2 regions of the Enterobacter sp. MG-EB028 genome follow, and region 1 is predicted to be linked to the other one. Evidence: predicted binding sites of a transcription regulator. Region 1 holds the regulator's gene; the other holds the start of a gene.
The links. Region 1 encodes sigma-54, which starts transcription at its own class of promoters, with help from an activator protein. Its sites were predicted from a motif close to GTTGGCACANNTTTCGCTNT; they were not measured.

Region 2: a site for sigma-54 is predicted at 1,413-1,432, ahead of ACR42C_RS06385 (amino acid ABC transporter substrate-binding protein). Genes of this name have one in related genera too.

What each region holds. Positions count from the first base shown of each region.
Region 1 covers NZ_CP195079.1:4,264,991-4,269,757, reverse strand. Annotated here, with positions in the region: gene npr (PTS phosphocarrier protein NPr) at 1-155, opposite strand, end outside; gene rapZ (RNase adapter RapZ) at 152-1,006, opposite strand; gene ptsN (PTS IIA-like nitrogen regulatory protein PtsN) at 1,052-1,543, opposite strand; gene hpf (ribosome hibernation promoting factor) at 1,626-1,913, opposite strand; gene rpoN (RNA polymerase factor sigma-54) at 1,936-3,369, opposite strand; gene lptB (LPS export ABC transporter ATP-binding protein) at 3,417-4,142, opposite strand; gene lptA (lipopolysaccharide ABC transporter substrate-binding protein LptA) at 4,149-4,703, opposite strand; gene lptC (LPS export ABC transporter periplasmic protein LptC) at 4,672-4,767, opposite strand, start outside.
Region 2 covers NZ_CP195079.1:1,357,751-1,362,517, forward strand. Annotated here, with positions in the region: gene ACR42C_RS06380 (amino acid ABC transporter permease) at 1-79, opposite strand, end outside; gene ACR42C_RS06385 (amino acid ABC transporter substrate-binding protein) at 235-1,140, opposite strand; gene lnt (apolipoprotein N-acyltransferase) at 1,550-3,088, opposite strand; gene corC (CNNM family magnesium/cobalt transport protein CorC) at 3,094-3,972, opposite strand; gene ybeY (rRNA maturation RNase YbeY) at 4,057-4,524, opposite strand; gene ACR42C_RS06405 (PhoH family protein) at 4,521-4,767, opposite strand, start outside.

The sequences.
Region 1 (4,767 bases):
AGCGCAATCACGCTGTTGGCTTCCGCTTCGGTGCCTTCGTCATTACGCAGCAGCACTTCTGCATCGAAACCCTGCATCAGCTCAAACAGCTTCATCGCCGGGCGCGCATGCATGCCCAGCTTATTGGTGATCTCAACGGTTTGTTTTACGGTCATGTTTTACGTTTTTCCAGCGTGCGATGACGGGACTGAACGTTCTTACCGCGCGAGCGGAAATAGTCGGCCAGCTGTTCGGCGATGTAGACCGAACGATGTTTACCGCCGGTACAGCCAATCGCCACCGTCAGGTAGCTACGATTGTTTGTCTCCAGCATAGGTAACCATAGCTCAAGGTAGCTTCGCGTCTGGTAGATAAAATTGTGAACTTCTGTGTGCCGGTCGAGGAACGCCGCGACGGGTTTATCCAGGCCGGTCATTGGACGCAGTTTGGGATCCCAGTGCGGGTTCGGCAGGAAGCGCACGTCGAAAACATAGTCCGCATCAATCGGAATACCGTGCTTAAAGCCGAAGGATTCGAACACCATCGTCAGTTCGCGCTCGCGTTTGCCCAGCAGGCGGGTACGCAGCATTTCCGCCAGCTCGTGGACGGACATCTCTGAGGTGTCGACTATCAGATCGGCTCGGGAGCGCAGCGGCTCCAGCAGATCGCTCTCTTCATCGATTGCGCTCTCCAGCGAGAGATTCTTGCTGGATAGCGGGTGCAAACGACGGGTATCACTGTAGCGGCGGATCAGGGTATTGCGGTCGGCATCAAGGAACAGCAGCTGAGGCGAGAACGCGTCAGGCAGGTTACTCATTGCCTGTTCGAAGATCTCCGGGGATTCGGGCATGTTACGCACGTCGATACTGACGGCGGCGGAGGTTTGTCTCTCCGCTAGCGTGCGTGCCAGATCGGGCAATAACACGACCGGCAGGTTATCGACGCAGTAAAAACCCATGTCTTCCAGCGCACGCAGGGCGACGGATTTTCCCGACCCTGAACGACCGCTGACAATCATCAGCACCATGTTCCGTTTCTCCTCAGGACAACAGATGTGAAGGCCATCACCTGGTTATGCGTCATCCTGATTGCCTTCTGCTTCAGTGATAATTTGATAAAGCTCTTCATCACTTTGGGCCGAGCGCAGTCGACGGCAGATGGTTTTATCCGCCAGACGTTTAGCAACCAGCGAAAGCGTATGCAGATGGGTCTTGGTCTGGTCGGCAGGCACCAGCAGCGCGAAGAGGAGATCGACGGGCTGGTTATCAATGGCGTCAAAAGCGATTGGCGTTTCCAGCTGCACAAACACACCGACGGCACGCAGGGTGTCCTCTTCCAGCTTGCCGTGCGGGATCGCGATACCGTTGCCGATACCGGTACTGCCCATCTTTTCACGGGTCAGAATCGCTTCGAACACCACCTGCGGCGGCAGGCCCAGCTGTTTTGCAGCCAATTCACTGATGATCTCCAGCGCACGTTTTTTGCTCTGGCAGTGAACGGCACTGCGGGTACATTCCTGGTTAAGGACATTGCTCAGTTGAAGAGCGGAATCGTTGTTTATCATAATTTCACCTAAGCGCTAACTGTACAAATGGCCTGTTGTGTTTCACAACAGGCCGTCCTGCACCCGTTAACTGCCCGGACAATTAGTGTTGTTTCAGTTTATCTTTATGTTTATTGAGCTGTCGCGCAAGCTTGTCAATCAAGCCGTCGATAGCCGCGTACATGTCCTGCCCTTCCGCACTGGCATGGAGCTCACCCCCGTTTACATGCAGGGTCGCATCCGAGATATGAGTCACTTTCTCCACTTTTAACACAACGTAGACCTGGTTGATCCTTTCGAAATACTGTTCAAGTTTCGCGAACTTAGCGTTCACGAAGTCACGTAAGGCCTCAGTAATCTCGACGTTGTGTCCTGTGATATTGAGCTGCATAGTGTCTTCCTTATCGGTTGTGTCAGACCAGCTGTTTACGCTGGTTAGACGGCGGAATGGATAAAGACTCTCGATACTTCGCAACAGTACGACGTGCCACCATAATACCCTGATCGGACAGCATGGTGGTCAACTTACTGTCACTTAGTGGCTTCGCGGGGTTCTCCGCGGCGATCAACTTCTTCACCAGTGCGCGAATCGCCGTTGACGACGCTTCGCCGCCGCCCTCGGTGTTCACATGGCTGGAGAAGAAATACTTAAGCTCAAAAATACCGCGCGGACTGTGCAGATACTTCTGCGTGGTGACGCGGGAAATGGTGGATTCATGCATCTCGACGGCCTGGGCGATATCCGCCAGTACCATCGGTTTCATATACTCTTCGCCCTGCTCAAAGAATGCCTGCTGCTGTTCGACGATGCAGCGGCTCACGCGCAGCAGGGTATCATTCCGGCTCTCCAGGCTCTTGATCAACCATCGCGCTTCCTGAAGATTGCTGCGAATATATTGATTGTCGGAGTCGTTGCGCGCGCTGGTGCACATAGAGGCGTACTGCTGGTTGATTTGCAGGCGAGGGATGCTGTCAGAGTTCAGTTCAACGACCCAGCGGTCATTGTGTTTTCTGACCAGCACGTCCGGGATAACGTACTCGGGTTCGCTGGTCTGGATCGACTGACCGGGACGCGGATCGAGAGACTGGATCAGATTTACCGCCTCTTTCAGCACCTCTTCCTTCAGGCGCGTCACGCGCATCAGGGTGCGGAAATCGTGGTTAGCCAGAAGATCCAGATGATCGCTGATGATTAAGCGCGCCTCGTCGAGCCACGGCGTCTCTTTGCTGAACTGAGAAAGCTGGATCAGCAGACAGTCGCGCAGGTCCTTCGCGGCCACCCCGACCGGATCGAAGCGCTGGATGCGTTTCAGTACCGCTTCAATCTCCTCAATCTCAATCTCTTCATCGCCCATGCTTTCCAGAATGTCGTCCAGCGTGACGGTCAAATAACCGGTGTCATCAACGGCGTCGACAATCGACGTGGCAATGGCGCGGTCGGTATCGGAGAAGGGGGTAAGCTCTACCTGCCACATCAGGTAATCCTGCAGCGACTGGGTGGTTTCGCCCTGGTAGACCGGTAGCTCGTCGTCCTGGTAGTCTGCACGCGTGCCGGAAGGGGTGCCGGCGGTATAGATTTCATCCCAGCTGGCATCCAGCGGAAGCTCGTCCGGCATCTCTTTTTGTTCGAGTGCATCCGCGGTGTCGAGCGCTTCTGTATCCTGTGACTGCTGGGTGTCTACCTCGTCATGAAGATCGGCTTGCTCCAGCAGGGGATTGCTGTCCAGCGCCTGCTGGAGCTCCTGCTGAAGTTCTAACGTGGACAGCTGCAACAGGCGAATTGCTTGCTGTAGCTGCGGCGTCATCGCCAGCTGTTGGCTGAGCCTTAATTGCAAACCTTGCTTCATGTTCAGAGCATTTTTCTCCGGTTCGGCGTTACGTTACCTCTACCCTATCAGAGTCTGAAGTCTTCCCCAAGATAGACGCGCTTAACATGATCGTCTTCGAGGATCTGCTGCGGCGTACCGTGGGCGATCAGATTGCCCTGGCTCACGATATATGCGCGTTCACATACCGCCAGCGTTTCACGAACGTTGTGGTCGGTGATCAGCACGCCAAGCCCGCTGTCACGCAGATGCTCGATAATGCGTTTAATGTCGATAACGGAGATTGGGTCAACGCCCGCAAATGGTTCATCCAGAAGGATAAACTTCGGATTGGCGGCCAGCGCGCGCGCAATCTCAACACGACGGCGTTCCCCCCCGGACAATGCCTGGCCCAGGCTGTCGCGCAGGTGCTCGATGTGAAACTCTTCCATCAGCTCGTTGGCGCGATCCTGACGCTGTTCGTTGGTCAGGTCGTCGCGAATTTGCAAGACCGCCATCAGGTTATCAAAGACGCTCAGACGACGGAAAATAGAGGCTTCCTGCGGCAGATAGCCGATGCCACGGCGCGCGCGCGCGTGCAGCGGCAGCAGGCTGATGTCTTCATCGTCAATAATAATGTTGCCGGCATCGCGCGGCACAATACCAACCACCATGTAGAAGGTGGTGGTTTTACCCGCACCGTTCGGGCCAAGCAGGCCCACAATTTCGCCGGAGTTGACGGTCAGACTGACATCTTCTACGACACGGCGGCCTTTGTAAGCCTTCGCGAGATTTTTTGCAGTTAATGTTGCCATAGCGAATTAGTTACTCTTCTTCTGTGCCGGGGCCTGGCCCTTGCCTTTGTCCTGCAGCTGCGACGGAACCAGCACGGTGGTTACGCGTTTGCCTTTCTCGCTGGAGGCCTGCATTTTTTGCTCTTTAACCAGATAGGTAATCTGGTCACCGGTAATATTGCTGTCCAGCTGTTCCAGATAGGCGTTTCCGGTCAGGATGACCAGATCCTTCGCCAGCTCATAGTGCATATGCGAGGCGTGGCCCTTCACCGGCTTGCCGTTGTCCTGCATCTGGTAGAAGGTGGCCGGGTTGCCGTAGCCATCAATGATCTCTTTGCCCTGCTCGCCGCCCGGACGGGTAACGACCACCTTATCGGCATTAATTTTGATGGTGCCCTGCGTCATGACGACGTTACCCGTGAAGGTAACGACGTTACCCTGCATATCGAGAGACTGGGTGTCGGACTCGATATGGATCGGCTGGTCGGTATCGCCCGTTACAGCAAGCGCGGGGAGACTGGCCGCCAGCATCGCGCTGGCGATAATTACTTTAAGGCTGAGTTTGTTTGTTTTGAATTTCATAGGAGGTTCTAACCTTTTCAATCAGCTCGGCGTTCTTGCTGCGTAAGTTCCCGCGCATTCTTAA
Region 2 (4,767 bases), 2.0 Mb from region 1:
TCCACAGCCAGCCAAGATAGGTGGTGTTGCCGAACGGGGCTTGTTGCAGGAATATGCCCCAGTTCCAGTCTATTGACATAATAAACTCCAGAAAAAAGAGGGTAGCAGCGCTACCCTCGAAGATTGGTGAGAAGCTCATTTTTCGCGCTGAGTGGGGAACGACCACTCAACGTATAGTCTGTCCATGCTTCCCGACAATCGAGAGGGCAGGAGATCCCGCCCCTGTTGTTCTAATTAGTTAAGAGCCTTGTCATTTGGAGATTTGAACAGCGCTTTCATGTCGTCAGAGAGTTCAAAATTCATGTTCAGGTTTTTTGGTGGAATCGGGTTCTTGAACCACTTGTCGAACCATTTTTCCGCTTCGCCGGAGGTCTGAACCTGAGCGATGGTGTCATCGATCAGCTTTTTGAACTGCGGATCGTCTTTACGCAGCATACAGCCGTAGGCTTCTTTGGACTGCGCGGTACCGACGATATCCCAGTTGTCTGGTTTCTTCGCCTTCGCACGTTCGCCCGCCAGCAGGGCGTCATCCATCATAAACGCGACGGCACGGCCGCTTTCCAGGGTACGGAAAGAGTCGCCATGGTCTTTCGCGCTGATGATGCGCATGTCCATTTTCTTCTCGTCGTTCAGCTTGTGCAGCAGGACTTCAGAAGTGGTACCGGAGGTCACAACGACCGCTTTGCCTTTCAGGTCAGCAAAATCTTTGATCGCTCCGCCTTTTTTGGTCAGCAGACGGGTACCCACGACAAAGATGGTGTCAGAGAAGGCCGCCTGCTTCTGGCGTTCGAGGTTGTTGGTGGTAGAGCCACACTCGAAGTCAAAGGTGCCGTTTTGCAGCAGTGGAATACGGTTCTGTGAAGTGATTGGGATCAGCTTCACCTGCAGATCAGGTTTGTTCAGCTTTTTCTTCACAGCTTCAACGATGGCGTTGGAGTAATCCTGTGAATAGCCCACGACTTTTTGCGTGTTGTCGTAGTAAGAGAACGGGACGGAAGATTCACGGTGGCCGACCACGATGACGCCGTTTTTGGCAATCTTGTCGAGAGTGCTGCCTGCTGCCGGAGCGTCTTCAGCGTGAACCACGCCTGCGGACATTCCCATAACCAGCATTGCTGTGGCCAGTTTACGTAATTGCATACCCAACTCCTTTCTTATCAGCGCCAGTGACGCATTGATACCCATTGTGATGTTGTTATATCTCGCGCGATGCGAGTGCAGTGTTATGCAAGCTTGTTAACATTTAGTCTGGCTTAATGTAAAGATTTTGCTGCGTTATTGTTTATTTTTGCGAAGCGCGCCGCACCATTCAGAGGCAATAATCTCCCGTTGCACCGTTTCGGTGCTACCGATGATCTACGCTGGTGCGACAAGGTTACACGTTAAGCCAAACTGCGTTTGCGTGAATAAATAAAGCAATAGGCGTGCCAGATTTGAATTCCACCCTCACCCTGGAAGGGAGAGGGGAAAAGGCGGAGCTGGATAGTGAAAATGTGCAGAGAACAGTTCCCTCTCCCCTATGGGGAGAGGGCCAGGGTGAGGGGTGAGATTACTTACGACGCTGACGCAGGCTCATCAGCACGGCGCCAAAGCCGAACAGCGCGGTCAAAATCCACAGCGGCCAGTTGCCGGTGCGGGCGTACGGCGTAAGTCCCGTGGTTGGCGTGACGTTAGTGGTCAGCACCTCACGGGTAAACTGCGGGATCATGGCCTGGATTTCACCCTGCGGACCAATCACGGCGGTGATGCCGTTGTTGGTGCTGCGCAGCAGCGGACGCGCCAGCTCCAGGGAACGCATGCGCGCCATCTGGAAGTGCTGCCACGGGCCGATAGATTTACCAAACCAGGCATCGTTGGAGATGGTCAGCAGATAGTCGGTATCCGGACGGAAGTTATCCCGCACCTGCTCGCCGAGGATGATTTCGTAGCAGATGGCCGCCGTAAGAGCCAGACCGTGCGCATGCAGCTGGGGCTGAACGTACGGGCCGCGGCTGAAGGAGGACATCGGCAGGTCAAAGAACGGTGCCAGCGGGCGCAAAATCGACTCCAGCGGGACAAATTCACCAAACGGCACCAGGTGGTTCTTGTTGTACCGGTCAGTAGAGTGATAGCTGTACTCGCTATCTTTCCCAAGCGTAATGATAGTGTTGTAGGTGTCGTAGCGGTTCTGCTGATTCAGCCGCGCATCGACAATGCCGGTAATCAGCGTGCTGCCGCGCGCTACCAGCAGGTCGTTCATCATGTTCAGGAACGGCTGCTGGTTGATTTCCAGATCGGGAATGGCAGACTCTGGCCAGATAATCAGCTGCGATTTACCCATCACCTCTTCGGTGGCGTTGGCGTAGATCTTCAGGGTGTTCAGCAGCTCTTTTTCGTCCCACTTCATGGACTGCGGGATATTCCCCTGCACCATGGAAACCTGCATGGTGCGCTCAGGCTCAGGCGTGAACCACTGGATATAGCGCAGCGGGAAGGGCAGGGCGAACAGCACCAGCGCCACAGCCAGCGGTTTCCAGCAGCGCTGGACCAGCGCCAGGACCAGCAGGCCGCTCACCACCATCAGCAGGAAGTTAATGGCTTCAACGCCCATTACCGGCGCCAGACCTTTCAGCGGGCCGTCAATTTGGCTGTAGCCGAACTGTAGCCACGGGAAACCGGTCAGCACCCAGCCACGCAGGAACTCGGTAATCTGCCAGACTACCGGCGCGGCAATGGCGACGCGCAGCCAGGTGGTTTTAGGCCACAGGCGAGAAAGGATACCGGCGAACAGACCGGTGTACAGCGAGAGATAAGCAGCGAGCAGTACGACCAGGAAGACGTTAACCGGGCCCGGCATCCCGCCAAACTGGGCGATACTGACGTAGACCCAGTTAATGCCGGAACCAAACAGCCCCAGCCCCCAGAAGTAGCCAATGGCGGCGGCCTGTACCGGACGACGGTTCAGGGTCAGGCCCTGAAGTCCCATCAGGGAGAGAATGGCCGCGGGCCAGATATCGTAAGGAGAAAAAGCCAGCGTACCGCTGGCTCCGAGCAACAGCGCCAGCAGCAAACGGACGCGCTGGCGTTCAAGCAATGGGGCAAATGCCATTTACATTAATCTTCCAGTTTTGGCACCGGTGAATCGTCCGGCGTTCTGACGTGAACCTGTATAATACGTCGGCTGTCGGCCATTGCTACTTTGAACTGGTAACCGTCGATGTCAACGGTCTCACCGCGCGCCGGAAGATGGCCAAAGGCCTGCATCACCAGTCCGCCAATGGTATCGACCTCTTCATCGCTGAAGTGGGTACCGAAGGCGTCGTTAAAGTCTTCAATCGAGGCCAGCGCGCGCACGGTCCAGGTGTGGCGGCTGAGCTGACGGAAGTCGATATCCTCTTCTTCGTCGTACTCGTCTTCGATTTCACCCACGATCAGCTCAAGAATATCCTCGATCGTGACAAGACCTGAGACGCCGCCGAATTCATCAATAACAATCGCCATGTGGTAACGCTGAGAGCGAAACTCTTTCAGCATCCGATCCACACGTTTACTTTCCGGCACAACCACGGCCTGGCGTAACACTTTTTCCATGCTGAAGGCTTCGGCATCGCTGCGCATAAACGGCAGCAGATCTTTCGCCATCAAAATCCCTTCGATGTGATCTTTATCTTCGCTGATGACCGGGAAACGCGAGTGGGCGGATTCGATGATCACATCGAGGCACTCGTCCAGGGGCTGGTTACGTTTCAGGGTGATCATCTGCGAGCGGGGGATCATGATGTCGCGGACGCGCTGGTCAGCGATGTCCATAACCCCTTCGAGCATTTCGCGCGTATCTTCGTCGATAAGGTCGTTCTGCCCGGAATCACGAATCAGCTCCAGCAGTTCATCACGGTTTTTCGGCTCGCCGTGGAAAAGCTGGTTCAGAATGAGGGAGAAAAATCCCTTTTTACTGGTTGTCGTGTCGCTACTGTGTGAATTGTCGTCGCTCATGGCGTTTGTTAAGGGTTCTCTTATTAGTTCAACGTTAACCACCGCGCTATGTCCCTGCGCGGCGGCATGGTAGTCAGTAACTGACTATTCTTTCTCGGCAATGTACGGATCCTCATAGCCCAGAGCAAGCATTATCTCTGTCTCAAGGGACTCCATCTCTTCCGCTTCGTCATCTTCAATATGATCGTAGCCCAACAGGTGCAGGCTGCCGTGTACCACCATATGCGCCCAGTGGGCTTCCAGCGGTTTCTGCTGCTCTTTGGCTTCCTGTTCCACTACCTGACGGCAGATGATCAAATCACCAAGCAGTGGCATCTCGATGCCCGGCGGCGCTTCGAACGGGAAAGAGAGCACGTTGGTCGGCTTATCTTTCCCGCGATAGGTCAGGTTAAGCTCGTGGCTTTCCGCTTCATCCACCAGGCGAATCGTGACTTCTGATTCTTCCTGAAACTGAGGAATAACGGCATCCAGCCATTTCTGAAACTGTGCCTCTTCTGGCATGCCAGAATTGTCTTCACAGGCCAGCTGTAAATCGAGGATCACCTGACTCATTTCTGTTCTTGCTCCTGCGCTTCGCGCTTACGTTCCGCGGCCTGTTCGGCCCTGCGTTTTTGATCCGCCTCTTCCCAGGCTTCATAGGCGTTAACGATGCGCGCGACCACCGGGTGGCGTACCACGTCTTCACTGTGGAAGAAGTTAAAGCTGATTTCGTCTACCTCTGACAGCACCTCAATGGCGTGGCGCAGGCCGGACTTGGTGCTGCGAGGCAGGTCGATCTGGGTGACGTCACCGGTA